2 linked regions of the Kitasatospora fiedleri genome follow. The protein of the gene in region 2 binds, or shares a complex with, the protein of the main gene of each other region. Links are inferred from orthologs where the notes say so. Each region holds a gene or a part of one and is shown on either strand. Other genes may lie near its edges.

The links.
Region 1: the proteins of QMQ26_RS24930 (region 2) and QMQ26_RS07205 are in contact, whole or in part, in an NMR structure (PDB 1GGR), measured with the Escherichia coli proteins. The link is inferred for Kitasatospora fiedleri from one-to-one orthologs.

The regions. Positions count from the first base shown.
Region 1 is NZ_OX419519.1:1,482,625-1,487,290, reverse strand. Bases 909-3,851 are described here. They hold QMQ26_RS07205 (PTS sugar transporter subunit IIA), read right to left. Parts: upstream 2,634-3,851; coding sequence 2,184-2,633; downstream 909-2,183. Other genes in these bases: ptsP (phosphoenolpyruvate--protein phosphotransferase), read right to left, coding at 909-2,135. Also shown: QMQ26_RS07215 (acetoacetate--CoA ligase), read left to right, coding at 1-396; more of ptsP, read right to left, coding at 465-908. UniProt on the Escherichia coli protein: The phosphoenolpyruvate-dependent sugar phosphotransferase system (sugar PTS), a major carbohydrate active transport system, catalyzes the phosphorylation of incoming sugar substrates concomitantly with their translocation across the cell membrane.
Region 2 is NZ_OX419519.1:5,456,793-5,461,225, reverse strand. Bases 1-2,710 are described here. They hold QMQ26_RS24930 (HPr family phosphocarrier protein), read left to right. Parts: upstream 1-1,071; coding sequence 1,072-1,350; downstream 1,351-2,710. Other genes in these bases: QMQ26_RS24925 (MFS transporter), read right to left, coding at 1,528-2,710; QMQ26_RS24935 (bifunctional acetate--CoA ligase family protein/GNAT family N-acetyltransferase), read right to left, coding at 1-903. In the rest of the region: more of QMQ26_RS24925, read right to left, coding at 2,711-2,739; QMQ26_RS24920 (TetR/AcrR family transcriptional regulator), read left to right, coding at 2,820-3,449; QMQ26_RS24915 (RtcB family protein), read right to left, coding at 3,457-4,433.

The sequences.
Region 1 (4,666 bases), 4.0 Mb from region 2 along the record:
CGCCAGGGCGTCCGGATGGGCTCCGCCGACATCTACGAGGTGGTCGAACGGCTCCCCGAGATCGCCGAATCCCTGGTCATCGGCCTCGAAGAGCCGGACGGCGGCTACTGGATGCCGCTGTTCGTCGTCCTCACCCCCGGCGCCGAACTGGACGACGACCTCACCACCCGCATCCGCACCTCACTGCGCACCCAACTCTCCCCGCGCCACGTCCCCGACGAGGTGATCACCGTCCGGGGCCTCCCGCACACCCTCACCGGCAAGCGCCTCGAAGTCCCCGTCAAGCGCCTGCTCGGCGGCACCCCCCTCACCCAGGCCGTCAACCCCGGCTCCGTCGACAACCTCGACCACCTGCGCTTCTTCGAACAGCTCGCCACCACCCGCAAGCAGCCCTAGCCGGAGAAGGCCCCGAGGGGCCGCCACCGCCCCCACGGCGGCAGCGACCCCTCGGGAGTCCGTGACCCCTACTCCCCGGACAGCACCCGCTGCGCCGCCTCCCGCGCCTCCTCCGCACCGTCCGCCGCCCGCGCGGCCCCGGCCGCCCGCTGGCACTGCGCCAACGACGCCCGCGCCAACCCCGCCCGCACGTACGGGATCGCCGCCGCACCCATCGACAGGCTCGTCACCCCGAGCCCCGTCAGCACGCACGCCAACAGCGGGTCCGACGCCGCCTCCCCGCACACCCCGCAGCTCTTCCCGGCCGCCTTCGCCGCCTCCGCCGCCGCCGCGATCAGGTCCAGCAGCGCCGGCTGCCACGGGTCCTGCAACCGCGCCAACGACCCCACCTGCCGGTCCGCCGCGAACGCGTACTGCGCCAGGTCGTTCGTCCCCAGCGACACGAACTCCACCTCCCGCAGGATCGCCCCGGCCCGCAGCGCCGCCGACGGGATCTCCACCATCGCCCCGTACTTGGCGTCCAACCCCACCTCCCGACAGGCCGCCGCGAACGCCCGCGCGTCCACCCCGTCCGCCACCATCGGCGCCATCACCTCCAGGCGCACCGTCAACCCCTCCGCCGCCCGCGCCAGCGCCCGCAACTGCGACCGCAGCACCTCCGGGTGCTCCAGCAGCGTCCGCAACCCGCGCACCCCCAGCGCCGGATTCGGCTCGTCCCCAGGCGTCAGGAACTCCAACGGCTTGTCCGCCCCCGCGTCCAGCACCCGCACCACCACCCGGGCCCCCGGAAACGCCTCCAGCACCTTCCGGTACGCCTCGACCTGCTTGTCCTCGCTCGGCGCGTGCGCCGAATCGTCCAGGAACAGGAACTCCGTCCGGAACAGCCCGACGCCCTCCGCCCCGTTCTCCAACGCCGCCGGCACGTCCCCCGGACCACCCACGTTCGCCAGCAACGGCACCATGAACCCGTCCGACGTCCGCCCCGGCCCGCTCGACGCCGCCAGCGCGGCCTTCCGCTCCGCCGCCAGCCGCCGCAACTCCTCCTGCCGATCCGCCGCCGGCTCCACCACCACCTCGCCCGACGCCCCGTCGACCGCCACCACCACCCCCTCCGCCAACCCTGTCGCCCCCGCCAGCGCCACCACCGCCGGCACCCCCATCGCCCGCGCCAGGATCGCGCTGTGCGAGGTCGGCCCGCCCTCCTCCGTCACGAACCCCAGCACCAGCGACGGGTCCAGCAACGCCGTGTCCGCCGGCGCCAGGTCCCGCGCCAGCAGCACGTACGGCTCGTCACTGTCCGGCACCCCCGGCATCGGCACCCCCAGCAGCCGCGCCACGATCCGGTTCCGCACGTCGTCCAGGTCCGCCACCCGCCCGGCCAGGTACTCACCCGCCGCCGCCAACAGCTCCCGGTACGCCGCGAACGCGTCGTACACCCCGCGCTCCGCACTGCTCCCCGACTCGATCCGCCGGTTCACGTCCGCCGACAGCTCCGGGTCCTGCGCCATCAGCGCCTGCGCCTCCAGCACCGCCTGCGCCTCACCCCCCGCCAGGTTCCCGCGCGCCACCAGGTCCGCGGCCACCGCGTCCACCGCCGCCTGCGCCCGGGCCCGCTCCCGCGGCACCTCCTCGGCCGACACCTGGGTCACCGGCGGCTCCAGCACCGCCGTCCCCATGTGCCGCACCTGCCCGATGGCGACCCCGTGGCTGACCCCCACGCCCCGCAGCGTCCGCTCCATGGTCCGAAACCCCTTCGCCGTCCGTCGCCGTCAGTTCCGTCACTTCCGTCAGTTCCAGATGAACAGCTCGCCGCCGGCCGTGACATCGCCCGACTCCGCCACCCCGCTCAACTGCTCCGCCGACGCCTCCAGCGCCACGATCGGCGAGATCGGGGACTTCCCGGCCGCCTCCACCGCCGCCGGATTCCACTTGATCACCGGCTGCCCCCGCTTCACCCGGTCCCCCTTGTGCACCAGCAGCTCGAACCCCTCCCCATTGAGCTGCACCGTGTCGATCCCCAGGTGCGTCAGCACCCCGTGCCCGTTCTCGTCCATCACCACGAACGCGTGCGGATGCATCGACACCACCTGCCCGTCCACCGGAGCCACCGCGTCGATCGGCTCCCGCAACGGATCGATCGCCGTCCCCGGCCCGACCATGGCCCCCGCGAACACCGGGTCGGGAACGTTGGCGAGGCCGACAGCGCGACCGGCGAGCGGCGACGTGACAGTGGTCATGGTGGAGCCTCCCAGGTACGGAGTACATCGCGTGCGGCCGCGGGCAGCGGCCCATTGATCGACTGAACCAAAATTACGTCAACTTCGGACATCCCATGACATAACGCCCGCGAGCCGCCCGGGTGAAGATCCCCTCCCGCCCCAACCGAGCCGCACACGAACCGACCGCCCCGCGCCCTCCCCGTCGACCCCGCCACCCGCAAGTGGTCTAGTCCTCTCGGCCAACCCGCCGCACTCTACGGCATCCGAGTGAGCCCCCACCTGCCACTCCCACCCGCCCCGCGCAGGCCCAACCGAGTGAACTCCGCCCCCGCCCCGATTAGGTGCTCGGCCACCGACCCGCTATGGTTGCTCAGGTCGCCGCGCAACGGCGGTAAACAGAGCAAGTCAGGCGAGTAAAGCTTCGGTCAACGCCGAATAAACAGTCTGGTAAGCTCGAAACACGAAAGAACGAAGCGCCCGGGGAGTTCGCAGAAATGCGGCTCGAAGGAAGCGTCCGTTCCTTGAGAACTCAACAGCGTGCCAAAAGTCAACGCCAGATATGTTGACATCCCCGGCCTCGACTCTGTTCGGGGTTGGAGATTCCTTTTGAAGTAAAACACTAGCGAGGACGCAGTGCGCGGGGCCGCCCTATTCCGGTGGTTGCCGTGCCGCTCTTTCGTGGAAGCATTCACGGAGAGTTTGATCCTGGCTCAGGACGAACGCTGGCGGCGTGCTTAACACATGCAAGTCGAACGGTGAAGCCCTTCGGGGTGGATCAGTGGCGAACGGGTGAGTAACACGTGGGGAATCTGCCCTGAACTCTGGGACAAGCCTTGGAAACGAGGTCTAATACCGGATACGACCTTCTCCTGCATGGGGGTTGGTGGAAAGCTCCGGCGGTTCAGGATGATCCCGCGGCCTATCAGCTTGTTGGTGGGGTAATGGCCTACCAAGGCGACGACGGGTAGCCGGCCTGAGAGGGCGACCGGCCACACTGGGACTGAGACACGGCCCAGACTCCTACGGGAGGCAGCAGTGGGGAATATTGCACAATGGGCGGAAGCCTGATGCAGCGACGCCGCGTGAGGGATGACGGCCTTCGGGTTGTAAACCTCTTTCAGCAGGGAAGAAGCGCAAGTGACGGTACCTGCAGAAGAAGCACCGGCTAACTACGTGCCAGCAGCCGCGGTAATACGTAGGGTGCGAGCGTTGTCCGGAATTATTGGGCGTAAAGAGCTCGTAGGCGGCCTGTCGCGTCGGATGTGAAAGCCCGGGGCTTAACCCCGGGTCTGCATACGATACGGGCAGGCTGGAGTGTGGTAGGGGAGATCGGAATTCCTGGTGTAGCGGTGAAATGCGCAGATATCAGGAGGAACACCGGTGGCGAAGGCGGATCTCTGGGCCATTACTGACGCTGAGGAGCGAAAGCGTGGGGAGCGAACAGGATTAGATACCCTGGTAGTCCACGCCGTAAACGTTGGGAACTAGGTGTTGGCGACATTCCACGTCGTCGGTGCCGCAGCTAACGCATTAAGTTCCCCGCCTGGGGAGTACGGCCGCAAGGCTAAAACTCAAAGGAATTGACGGGGGCCCGCACAAGCAGCGGAGCATGTGGCTTAATTCGACGCAACGCGAAGAACCTTACCAAGGCTTGACATACGCCGGAAACGTCCAGAGATGGGCGCCCCCTTGTGGTCGGTGTACAGGTGGTGCATGGTTGTCGTCAGCTCGTGTCGTGAGATGTTGGGTTAAGTCCCGCAACGAGCGCAACCCTTGTTCTGTGTTGCCAGCGAGTAATGTCGGGGACTCACAGGAGACTGCCGGGGTCAACTCGGAGGAAGGTGGGGACGACGTCAAATCATCATGCCCCTTATGTCTTGGGCTGCACACGTGCTACAATGGCCGGTACAAAGGGCTGCGATGCCGCGAGGCGGAGCGAATCCCAAAAAGCCGGTCTCAGTTCGGATTGGGGTCTGCAACTCGACCCCATGAAGTTGGAGTTGCTAGTAATCGCAGATCAGCATGCTGCGGTGAATACGTTCCCGGGCCTT
Region 2 (4,433 bases):
CACCAGGCCCCGCACGCCGTGCGCCCCGCACTCGGCGACCGCGCCGGGGACGGCCGGCTCCGGCACCGCGATCACCGCGAGGTCCACCGGCCCGGGGACGTCCAGCACCGAGCGGTGGGTGGGCACGCCCTCCAGTTCGGTGCCGGGCTCGGCGCCCCGGTTCACCGCGTACACCGGGCCGTCGAAGCCGGAGCGGACGTCGCGCAGCAGCGCCCGGCCGACCGAGTGCGGGTTGCGCGAGACCCCGATCACGGCGATCGAACGGGGCGTCAGCAGGCGCTGCACGGAGCGGGCTTCGGCGCGGTGCTCGCGGGCGCGCATGACGGCCAGCGAGGCGGCGGTCGGCTCCAGGTCGAACTCCAGGTGCACCACGCCGTCGGCGAAGCTGCGCCGCTGGGTGTACCCGGCGTCGGTGAAGACCTTCACCATCTTCCGGTTCTCCGGCAGCACCTCGGCGGTGAAGCGGCGGATGCCGCGCTCCTGCGCGACCGCCGCGATGTGCTCCAGCAGCGCGGAGGCGATGCCCCGGCCCTGGTGCGCGTCCTGCACCAGGAACGCGACCTCGGCGTCGGTGCCGGTGGTGGACGGCATCCCGTCCTTGTCGATCCGGTCGTAGCGGACGGTGGCGACGAACCTGTCGCGCACGACGAGGGCCAGGCCGACCCGGTTCACGTAGTCGTGCCGGGTGAAGCGGCGGACGTCCTTGTCGGACAGGTGCGGGTAGGGGGCGAAGAACCGGAAGTACTTCGACTGGTCCGAGACCTGCTCGTAGAACTCCACCAGGCGGTCCGCGTCGTCGGCGGTGATCGGCCGGATCCGGGCGGTGCCGCCGTCCCGCAGCAGGACGTCCGCCTCCCAGTGCTGGGGGTACCCGTTGTCCGCCGCCGCGCGCTCGTGCTCCACGCCCGCCAGCGTAGTCGTCGGCGAGCCTGATGGCGCCAGGCGTGCCGGGCGCGGCACGCTGGCCGTGCCGTCGCCGCGCCCCCGCGCCGACGGGCCCGCAGTGCCCGACCGTGCAACACTGGTCTAGACAACACTGCACCACCCTGCACCACGTGAAAGGCACCTCTCATGGCTGAGCGCCGCGTCACCATCGGTTGGGCCGAGGGCCTGCACGCCCGTCCCGCCTCCGTCTTCGTCAAGGCCGTCACCTCCACCGGCGTCCCGATGACCATCGCCAAGGAGGGCGGCGCCCCGGTCAACGCCGGCTCCATGCTCGGCCTCCTCGCCCTCGGCGCGGTCGGCGGCGACACCGTCGTCCTCGCCGCCGACGCGGACGGCGCCGAGGCCGCGCTCGACCGCGTCGCCAAGCTGGTCCAGGAGGGCCTGGACGAGCTGCCCGCCGCATAAGCAGAGCGCCCCGCCAGGGGCTCGGGGAACGGCGAGCCCGGGTCTGCTGCCGGTGCGCGCCGCTGCTTCGGGTTCCGTTCACTGCACGCAGCAGCACGGACCTCCGACGGGCTCCGGCCGCCAGCAGCACGGCCCCGCCGTTCCCCGGGCCCCGGATGCGCGCCCCGCCGTATCTCCTCAGCCACTCACCAGCGCCCAGCCCGCCGCCTCGCGGCGGGTGCCCGGGAGGAGCAGGGGGACGGCCAGGAGCAGGGCGGCACCGGCGAAGTAGGGAGCGCGGGGGCCCCACTGGTGGGCGAGGACGCCGGCGAGGGCCGCGCCCGTCGCGCCCGCGGCGCTGAAGACGAGCTGGTAGGCCATGGAGACCCGGCCCAGCAGGCGGGAGGGGATCTGGGCCTGACGGAGGGTCACTCCGCCGATCGCCCAGGCAAACTCGGTGAGGCCGTAGGCGGCGACACCGAGGGCCGCGATCTCGGAGGCGGGGGCGAGCGCCACCAGCAGCGCGCAGGTCGCCGAGCCGAGGACACCGGCGACCATGGTGGTACGGACGCCCCAGCGGTGCAGCAGCCGCGGGGTGAGGGCACTGCCGAGCAGGCCGCCGACGGCGAAGGCCGCGACCAGCAGGGCGAATCCGGTGGGGCCGAGGTGCTGGGCGCGGCTGGTGTAGAGGACCAGGACGGCGATCAGCCCGGAGGAGACCGCCCCCGAGACGCCGCCGGCCAGGCAGAGCCGGAACAGGACGGGGCGGCCGCGCAGCCAGCGCAGTGCTTCGGCGACCTGACTCCCCAGCGGGGCCCGCCCGGTGGCGTCCGCCGCCCGGCCGGGGTGGAAGTCTCCGCGCAGCAGGAGCACCAGGGCGGCCGCGACGGCGAAGGAGAGGGTGTCGACGGCGAGCGGGAGCGCCGCGGCCAGCCCGAACAGCACCGCGCCGAGCGGGGTGCCCAGCAGGGTGTCGGCGATCAGGGCGCTGGCCTGCAGCCGGGAGTTGGCCCGGGCCCGTTCGGCGGGCGGGACCAGGGTGGGGACCATGCCGGACCAGCCGGCGCTGTAGAGGATCTCGCCGGTGCCGAGCAGCAGCGCGGCCAGCACCAGCCAGCCGATCCAGGCGGTCCCGGCGGCGACCGCGACGGCCAGCGCGCCGACCACGAGGGTGCGGGCGGCGTCGGCCCAGAAGAGGATGCGGCGGCGGTCGAGCCGGTCGGCCCAGGCCCCGGCGGGGAGGGCGAGCAGCAGCGAGGGCAGTTGGCCGGCCAGCGCGACCAGGGCGATCAGCCGGGCGTCGCCGGTGAGCCCGACGGCGAGCAGCGGGAGGGCGACGAAGCGCATACCGTCGCCGAGGCTGGATATGGTGACGGACGCCCAGAGGACGGGGAAGCCGCGCGAATACATGAACAAAAATATCGTTCACGTTTTTCCGGTGCGTCAAGAGGCCCGTCCGCCCGGCACCGCAGAAGGAGAGTGAGCCCGCCGTGTCCCCCCTGGTCCGCGAGCCGCAGCAGCAGCGCAGCCGCGAGAAGTTCGCCCGCATCCTGGCCACCACCGCCCGGCTGCTGGACACCATGCCGTTCGACCAGCTCAGCACCAAGCAGATCGCGGCCGAGGCCGGGATGTCGGTGGGGGCGCTGTACCGGTTCTTCCCGGACAAGGAGGCGGTGCTCGAAACGCTGGAGCGCAGTTGGCTGGAGGGCGACCTGCGGCTGCTGGCCACCGCCACCGACCCGGCGGCGGTGGCGGCCTGCGCGTCGTCCGAGCAGTTCCTCGCCCGGGTGGTCGAGGCGTACGCGGACCGGTTCCGCACCCTGCCCGGCTACCGGCACGTGTGGTTCCACGTGGCGAAGGTCCCCGCGCTGGCGAGCGAGGGGGCCGAGGTGGACCGGCGGATCGTGGAGCGCGTGCACGAGGTGCTGGTGGACTCGTTCGGGCTGGCGGGCACGGCCGAGACCCGCCGCCGGGCGGGTGTGGCCGTGGCCGTGGCCGTGCGGATGCTCGGCCTGGCGTTCCAGGAGGACCCGCAGGGCGACCCGGAGATCCTCGCGGACATCCCGCTGGTGCTGGACCGGTACGTCTTCGCCCCGGCCCGCAGCACCTCCGGGCCCTGACCGGCCGTCAGCCCTTCACGCAGATCACCTGCTTGAGGTGCGCCACCACCTCGACCAGATCCCGCTGCTGCTCGATGACCTTCTCGATCGGCTTGTACGCGCCGGGGATCTCGTCGACCACGCCGGCGTCCTTGCGGCACTCGACGCCCGCCGTCTGCGCGACCAGGTCCGCCGTGGTGAAGCGCTTCTTGGCCGCCGTCCGGCTCATCTTCCGACCGGCGCCGTGCGAGGCCGAGTTGAACGAGGCGGCGTTCCCCAGGCCCTTCACGATGTACGAGCCGGTGCCCATCGAGCCCGGGATGATGCCGTACTCGCCGGAGCCGGCCCGGATCGCGCCCTTGCGGGTGACGAGCAGGTCGACGCCGTCGTAGCGCTCCTCGGCCACGTAGTTGTGGTGGCAGGAGATCATCGGCTCGAACACGGCCCGGGCCTTGGGCAGTTCGCGGCGGACCGCGTCCTGGAACAGGACCATCATCAGCGCCCGGTTGTGCTTGGCGTACTCCTGCGCCCAGAACAGGTCGGAGCGGTAGGCGGCCATCTGCGGGGTGTCGGCGATGAAGACCGCGAGGTCGCGGTCGATCAGGCCCTGGTTGTGCGGCAGGGACCGGGCGATCGACATGTGGTGCTCGGCCAGCTCCTTGCCGATGTTGCGCGAACCGGAGTGCAGCATCAGCCAGACCGCGCCGTCGTCGTCCAGGCAGAGCTCGATGAAGTGGTTGCCGCCGCCGAGGGTGGCCATCTGCTGGGCGGCCCGCTCGCGCCGCCAGCGGACGTCCGGCGCGATGCCGTCGAAGCGCCGCCAGAAGTCGTCCCAGCCGGCGGTGGACACGCCGTGCAGCTTGCCCGGGTCGACCGGGTCGGTGTGCAGGCCGCGGCCGACCGGGATGGCCTGCTCGATCCGGTGGCGCAGGTGCGACAGGTCGTCGGGCAGGTCCTTCGCGGTGAGCGAGGACTTCACGGCCGTCATCCCGCAGCCGATGTCGA